2 linked regions of the Asanoa sp. WMMD1127 genome follow. Each later gene encodes a partner of the first gene's protein in a complex. Links are inferred from orthologs where the notes say so. Each region holds a gene or a part of one and is shown on either strand. Other genes may lie near its edges.

Region 1 (3,184 bases):
CCAGGCGGGGGTCCGGCTCCGGGGTGGAGGCCAGGCGGGCGCCGAAGGCTTGGTCGAGGAGCGTGAAACGCTCCGCCCAGGTCGTGGCCGCGCCGAGGCGCGCGGGTAGGTCGCGGAGCGGGCGGAGGGCGGCGCCGTCGAGTTGGTCGACGGACACCACCTGGTTGGCGAGCTCGCCCAGGGGGCGGCCGAGGATGCGGGTCGCGACCAGCGGGTCGAGCATCAGCTGGATGCCCGCGGCCGCGCCGGGTGCGGTGATCGTGTCGACCCAACTGTCGGACAGGCCCGCGGTGAACGAGGCGACGCTGGTCGCGCCGGCGGCCGGGTCGCGGGGGTCGCGTACGTCGAGGGGCGCGCCCCAGCCCAGCACCAGGACGCAGCGGGAGACCGCGGCCTCGCGGCGGGCGAGTGGGGTCGCGGCCCGCTCGACGTAGCCGACGTAGGGGCCGACGGCCCGTCGGAGCGTCCCGGCGGGCGCTCCGACGGTGTAGCCGATCACTTGACTCCGGCGACGTCCATGCCGCGTAGCTCCTTCTTGAGCTCGTGCACCTCGTCGCGGATGCGGGCCGCCAGCTCGAACTGCAGCTCGCGGGCCGCGGCCAGCATCTGGTCGTTGAGGTCCTGGATGAGCTGGGCCAGGTCGTGGCGGGCCATGCCCTGGGCCGACGTGCGCGCGGCGGCCTTGCCCTTGGACCTCGTCTCCGGGACCGGGCCCTTGCCCCGCGACATCTGGCGGCCGCCGCCACCCACGATCGCGCCGCCCGGGCCGTGCCCGCCGAGCGCGCCTTCGGTGTCTTCGGCCTCGCGGTAGATGTCGTCCAGGATGTCGTGGATCTTCTTGCGCAGCGGCTCCGGCGAGATGCCGTTGGCCTCGTTGTGCGCGACCTGCTTGGCCCGCCGGCGGTTGGTCTCGTCGATCGCCTCGGCCATCGACGGGGTGATCTTGTCGGCGTACATGTGGACCTGGCCGGACACGTTTCGGGCCGCGCGACCGATGGTCTGCACCAGCGACCGGCCGCTGCGCAGGAAGCCCTCCTTGTCGGCGTCGAGGATCGACACCAGCGACACCTCGGGCAGGTCGAGGCCCTCCCGCAGCAGGTTGATGCCGACCAGCACGTCGTAGTCGCCCTTGCGCAGCTCGCGGAGCAGCTCGACCCGGCGCAGCGTGTCGACCTCGGAGTGCAGGTAGCGCACCCGGATGCCGTGCTCCAGCAGGTAGTCGGTGAGGTCTTCGGCCATCTTCTTGGTCAGCGTGGTGACCAGCACCCGCTCGTCCTTGTCCGTCCGCAGCTTGATCTCGTGCATCAGGTCGTCGATCTGGCCCTTGGTCGGCTTGACCACGACCTCGGGGTCGATCAGGCCCGTCGGCCGGATCACCTGCTCGACGAACTCGCCGCCGGCCTCGCGCAGCTCCCACGGCCCCGGGGTCGCCGAGAGGAAGACCATCTGGCCGACCCGCTCGAGCACCTCGTCGAACCGCAGCGGCCGGTTGTCGGCCGCGCTGGGCAGCCGGAAACCGTGCTCGACCAGCAGCCGCTTGCGGGACGCGTCGCCCTCGTACATCCCGCCGATCTGGGGGACGGTCACGTGCGACTCGTCGATCACCGTGATGAAGTCGTCGGGAAAGTAGTCGAGCAGGCAGAACGGCGGGTCGCCGTAGGTGCGCCCGTCGATGTGCATCGAGTAGTTCTCGATGCCCGAGCAGAACCCGACCTGCCGCATCATCTCGATGTCGTAGGTCGTGCGCATGCGTAGTCGCTGGGCCTCGAGCAGCTTGTTCTGCCCCTCGAGCTCGGCCAGCCGCTCCGCCAGCTCGGCCTCGATGCCGTTGATCGCCCGCTCCATCCGCGCGGCGCCGGCCGCGTAGTGGGAGGCGGGGAAGATGAACAGGTCGTCGACCTCGCGGATCACGTCGCCGGTCAGCGGGTGCAGGTAGTAGAGCCGCTCGATCTCGTCGCCCCACAGCTCGACCCGGACCGCCATCTCCTCGTAGGCAGGGATGATCTCGAGCGTGTCGCCCCGGACCCGGAACGTGCCGCGGGTGAACGACATGTCGTTGCGCGCGTATTGGATGTCGACCAGCCGGCGGAGCAGCTGGTCACGGTCGACCTCGGCGCCGCGCTTGAGCCGCACCGCCTGGTCGAGGTATTCGGACGGGGTGCCCAGGCCGTAGATCGCCGAGACGGTCGCCACCACCACCACGTCGCGCCGCGTGAGCAGCGACATGGTCGCCGAGTGCCGGAGCCGCTCGACCTCTTCGTTGATCGACGAGTCCTTCTCGATGTAGGTGTCGGTCTGCGGGATGTAGGCCTCGGGCTGGTAGTAGTCGTAGTAGGAGACGAAGTATTCGACCGCGTTGTTGGGCAGCAGCTCGCGGAACTCCTTGGCGAGCTGCGCGCAGAGCGTCTTGTTGGGCGCGAGCACCAGCGCCGGCCGCTGCAGCCGCTCGATCAGCCACGCGGTGGTCGCGCTCTTGCCCGTGCCGGTCGCGCCGAGGAGCACCGAGTGCCGGTCGCCCCGACGCACCCGACGCTCAAGGTCGTCGATGGCTGCCGGCTGGTCGCCGGCTGGCTTGAAGTCGCTGATGACCTCGAAGCGGCCGTCGGTGCGGGGGATGTCCAGCGTCATGCTCTTAAAACTACGTCGGGGGTACGACATGTTCCCGCGACCGGACGATGCGTATGTGATCGGCTTCGATATTGTCATTGTGTGGGATAGGTCACCGCGCTACCGTTTGAGCGTAGGCCGCTCGCGGCGGCCGTCCGGGAACAGATCGGGCCTCCACACCGGCCGGTCGGTCCCGGCGCTGTGGTTGCAGCCCCGGCACATCACCGGCGTGCGCACCCGACGCGGTCGCGCGACGCGCAGACCGGCCGCCGCGAGCGCCCTGACCGGGCGGCGCCCGGCCCCGCACGTCACCTCAGCCACGATCAGCCGTTCAACCACGCGTGACCCTTTCTCGTCGGCCTGCCGAGCGGCGGCGCATCGTCGCGTTGGTCGTGCTCTCCTGCCTCTCCCTCGGATCGTTGGCCGGCCTGGTCGGCGGCCTCGTCTCCTGCGTGCCCAAGGAGGAGGCGGTGCAGGCCCGGCCGCTGTCGACGGCGGAGGCGCAGCGGCTGGCCGACATGCGGGTGACCAACTACCGCGACGAGCGCGCCGGCGTCAGCGCGGTCTGGGGCGACGG
Region 2 (3,231 bases), 6.3 Mb from region 1 along the record:
GACGACCGGCACGGGGTTGGCGCGGACGTGAGCCATCGTCGGGTGGTCTCGCTTCCCCTGGCCGCAAGCCCCGCGGTTGCATTCAGCCGCACGTTCCACGGGCACGAGCGCTCAGCACATCGCGAGAAGATGAGGACGCGGGCCCCCTGACCCAGTGCGTCGCATCAAGTCGACCAGCACCGCCCGCACATGATCGTGTGCGCCTTACCATGACGGCTGGCGGCGTCTCATCCAGACGACGTTCACACGATCGCGCCAGATCCCCACCTCAGGCCGGACCCAGCGCACATGATCACCGGCGAAGCCACGCGCTAACCCGCACTGCCCGGGTCGGCCGCGACAAGCCGCAACGTCGCGACCACCCAAGCACAGCGGGCGGGAATGACGGGAACAAGGCGGAGCGCCGAGCCCGACGAACGACCTCGCCCCCATGCGAACAGCATTGTGCGGTCGAGCGAGGACCGGACGAGGAGGTCCGCCCCGGGGTGAAGCGCAGCCGCGGGCTAGAGCTTCTCCACCGGCGCGTGGCGGAGGACCAGCCACATCGTCTGGTCGCCGAAGTCGATCTGGGCTCGGGCGCTCGGGCCCTGGCCTTCGACGGCGAGCACGCGGCCCAACCCGTAGCGCTGGTGGTTGACCCGGTCCCCGACCGCCACCTTCGGCGCGGCCTGGCGCAGCTCGCTGGCCGTCGACAGCTTGCTGCCGTCGATGCCCAGCCGGGCCGCCAGCGCCGCGGCCTTGGGCGTGCCGCCCGAGAAGCCGCCGCCGCGCGCGGCACCGCCGCCGGACGCACCCACGCCGCGGTTCCCCACGCCTCCACCGGTGCCGGACCAGGACGTGTAGGCCCCCTCCGTGCGCTCCCAGCGCACCAGTTCCTCCGGCAGCTCGGCCACGAAGCGCGACGTCGGGTTGTAGGACGGCGCGCCCCAGGCCGACCGCGTCACCGCCCGCGACAGGTAGAGCCGCTGCCGGGCGCGGGTGATCCCCACGTACGCCAGCCGGCGTTCTTCTTCCAGCTCGGTGTTGTCGCCCAGCGCGCGCATGTGCGGGAACACGCCGTCCTCGAGCCCCGTCAGGAAGACGATCGGGAACTCCAGGCCCTTGGCCGTGTGCAGCGTCATCAGGGTGACCACGCCCTGGTGGTCGGGGTCGTCGGCGGGGACCTGGTCGGCGTCGGCGACCAGGGCCACCTGCTCCAGGAAGCCGGCTAGGGTGGCCTGCTCGTCGTTGCCCTCGACGCGTTCGGTGAACTCGCGGGCCACCGAGACGAGCTCCTGCAGGTTCTCGACCCGGCCCGCGTCCTGCGGGTCGGTGCTCTCCTCCAGCTCGGCCAGGTAGCCCGACCGGGTCAGCATGGCCTCGAGGACCTCCTCGGGCGGCGCCGTGTCGGACAGCTCGCGCAGGCCGTCGAGCAGCGCGACGAAGTCGCCGATGCCGTTGAGGGCCCGGCTGGAGATGCCGGGGGCCTCGCTGGCCCGGCGCAGCGCGGCGCCGAACGAGATGCGGTCGCGGGACGACAGCGCCTCGACGGCTCCCTCGGCACGGTCGCCGATGCCGCGGCGCGGGGTGTTCATGACGCGGCGGATGCTGACCGTGTCGTCGTCGTTGACGATCGCGCGCAGGTAGGCGAGCGCGTCGCGGACCTCGCGCCGCTCGTAGAAGCGGACGCCGCCGACCACCTTGTAGGGCAGGCCGACGCGGATGAACACCTCTTCGAAGACCCGGGACTGCGCGTTGGTGCGGTAGAAGACCGCGACGTCGCCCGGGCGGGCGCCGGCGTCGTCGGTGAGGCGGTCGATCTCGCGGGCGACCCAGTCGGCCTCGGCGTGCTCGGTGTCGGCGACGTAGCCGACGATGCTCTCGCCGGCGCCCTGGTCGCTCCACAGCCGCTTGGGCTTGCGGGACGGGTTGCGGCTGATCACCGCGTTGGCGGCGTTGAGGATGGTCTGGGTCGAGCGATAATTCTGCTCGAGCAGGATCGTGCGCGCGTCGGTGTAGTCGCGCTCGAACTCGAGGATGTTGCGGATCGTCGCGCCGCGGAAGGCGTAGATGGACTGGTCGGCGTCGCCGACGACGCACAGCTCGGCCGGCTCCAGCCCCTCGGTGCCGGAGACCAGCTCCTTGATCAGCACGTATTGCGCGTGGTTGGTGTCCTGGTATTCGTCGACCAGCACGTGCCGGAAGCGCCGCCGGTAGGTCTCGGCGACGTGCGGGTGCGACTGGAACAGGTGCACCGTCGTCATGATCAGGTCGTCGAAGTCGAGGGCGTGCGCTTCCTTGAGGCGGCGCTGATAGAGGGTGTACGCCTCGGCGACCGCCCGTTCCATCGGACCCTTGGCCCGCTCGGCGAAGGTCTCCGGGTCGACGAGCTCGTTCTTGAGGTTGGAAACCTGGGCGGCCAGGCCGCGGGCCGGGTGGCGCTTGGGGTCGAGGTCGAGCTCGCGGGCGACGAGCTGCATGAGCCGGCGCGAGTCGTCGGCGTCATAGATCGAGAACGTCGACTTGAGGCCGGCGTGGTCGTGCTCGGCACGCAGAATGCGTACGCACGCGGAGTGGAACGTCGACACCCACATCTGCCGCGCGCGGCCACCCACCAGCGCGGCGACGCGTTCCTTCATCTCGCCGGCGGCCTTGTTGGTGAACGTGATCGCGATGATCTGGCCGGGGTGCACGTCGCGCGCGGCCAGCAGGTAGGCGATGCGGTGCGTCAGCACCCGGGTCTTGCCCGAGCCCGCGCCGGCCACGATCAGCAGCGGTGAGCCGGCGTGGGTGACCGCGTCGCGCTGCGGGCCATTGAGGCCGGTGACCAGCGCTTCGGGGTCGAGCTGGGGTCGCTTCGGCCGCGCGGCGCCGCCGTCGGCCGCGGAGTCGGCAGCGGCGAGCACGGCGGGCCGGCCGTCGGCATCGGAGATTTCGAAGAGAGCACGCATCGCACCGCGAAGTCTATTCCGACCGTCCGACAACTTCCGGCGGCGGCACTGCGCCCGTACCACCCGCTCGTGTCCCTATCCGACACCCTGTCGTCATCGGCCTGGCCTGGCGTCTTGTCACCCGAAAGAGAACGATGGCCTCTGTCGCGTCTCCCCGTCCGGGTGACGCCCCGTTCGATCACACACAGGATGTGAAATGCCGATCACGAGTCGACCTGGCCGGTGGCTGCGCTACCTCGCGGCGCCGGCCCTCACCCTCGGGGTGATCGTCGCCCTGCCCGGCGCCGCCCCGTCCCCCGCG

What was found.
Region 2: the proteins of uvrB (region 1) and pcrA are in contact, whole or in part, in a crystal structure (PDB 7EGT), measured with the Thermus thermophilus proteins. The link is inferred for Asanoa sp. WMMD1127 from one-to-one orthologs. Residues at the interface, in WP_096411307.1 of Thermus thermophilus: Glu23, Leu25, Arg26, Asp27, Gly28, Glu29, Arg30, Phe31, Arg55, Glu326, Asp327, Phe328, Glu379, Ser382, Gln383, His398, Gly400, Arg401; in WP_096412145.1 of Thermus thermophilus: His654, Arg656, Phe657, Gln666, Asp668, Glu669, Lys680, Arg681, Leu682, Ser683, Lys685, Tyr686, Ala687.

Annotation. Positions count from the first base shown.
Region 1 is NZ_JARUBP010000001.1:7,179,834-7,183,017, forward strand. Bases 63-3,029 are described here. They hold uvrB (excinuclease ABC subunit UvrB), read right to left. Parts: upstream 2,629-3,029; coding sequence 496-2,628; downstream 63-495. Other genes in these bases: O7635_RS34375 (helix-turn-helix domain-containing protein), read right to left, coding at 63-499; O7635_RS34385 (hypothetical protein), read left to right, coding at 2,949-3,029. Also shown: more of O7635_RS34375, read right to left, coding at 1-62; more of O7635_RS34385, read left to right, coding at 3,030-3,184. UniProt on the Escherichia coli protein: The UvrABC repair system catalyzes the recognition and processing of DNA lesions. A damage recognition complex composed of 2 UvrA and 2 UvrB subunits scans DNA for abnormalities.
Region 2 is NZ_JARUBP010000001.1:895,155-898,385, forward strand. What follows is about bases 218-3,231. They hold pcrA (DNA helicase PcrA), read right to left. Parts: upstream 2,931-3,231; coding sequence 504-2,930; downstream 218-503. Other genes in these bases: O7635_RS04410 (bifunctional metallophosphatase/5'-nucleotidase), read left to right, coding at 3,127-3,231. UniProt on the Escherichia coli protein: A helicase with DNA-dependent ATPase activity. Unwinds DNA duplexes with 3'-5' polarity. Translocates on single-stranded DNA with 3'-5' polarity. Initiates unwinding more efficiently from a nicked substrate than double-stranded DNA.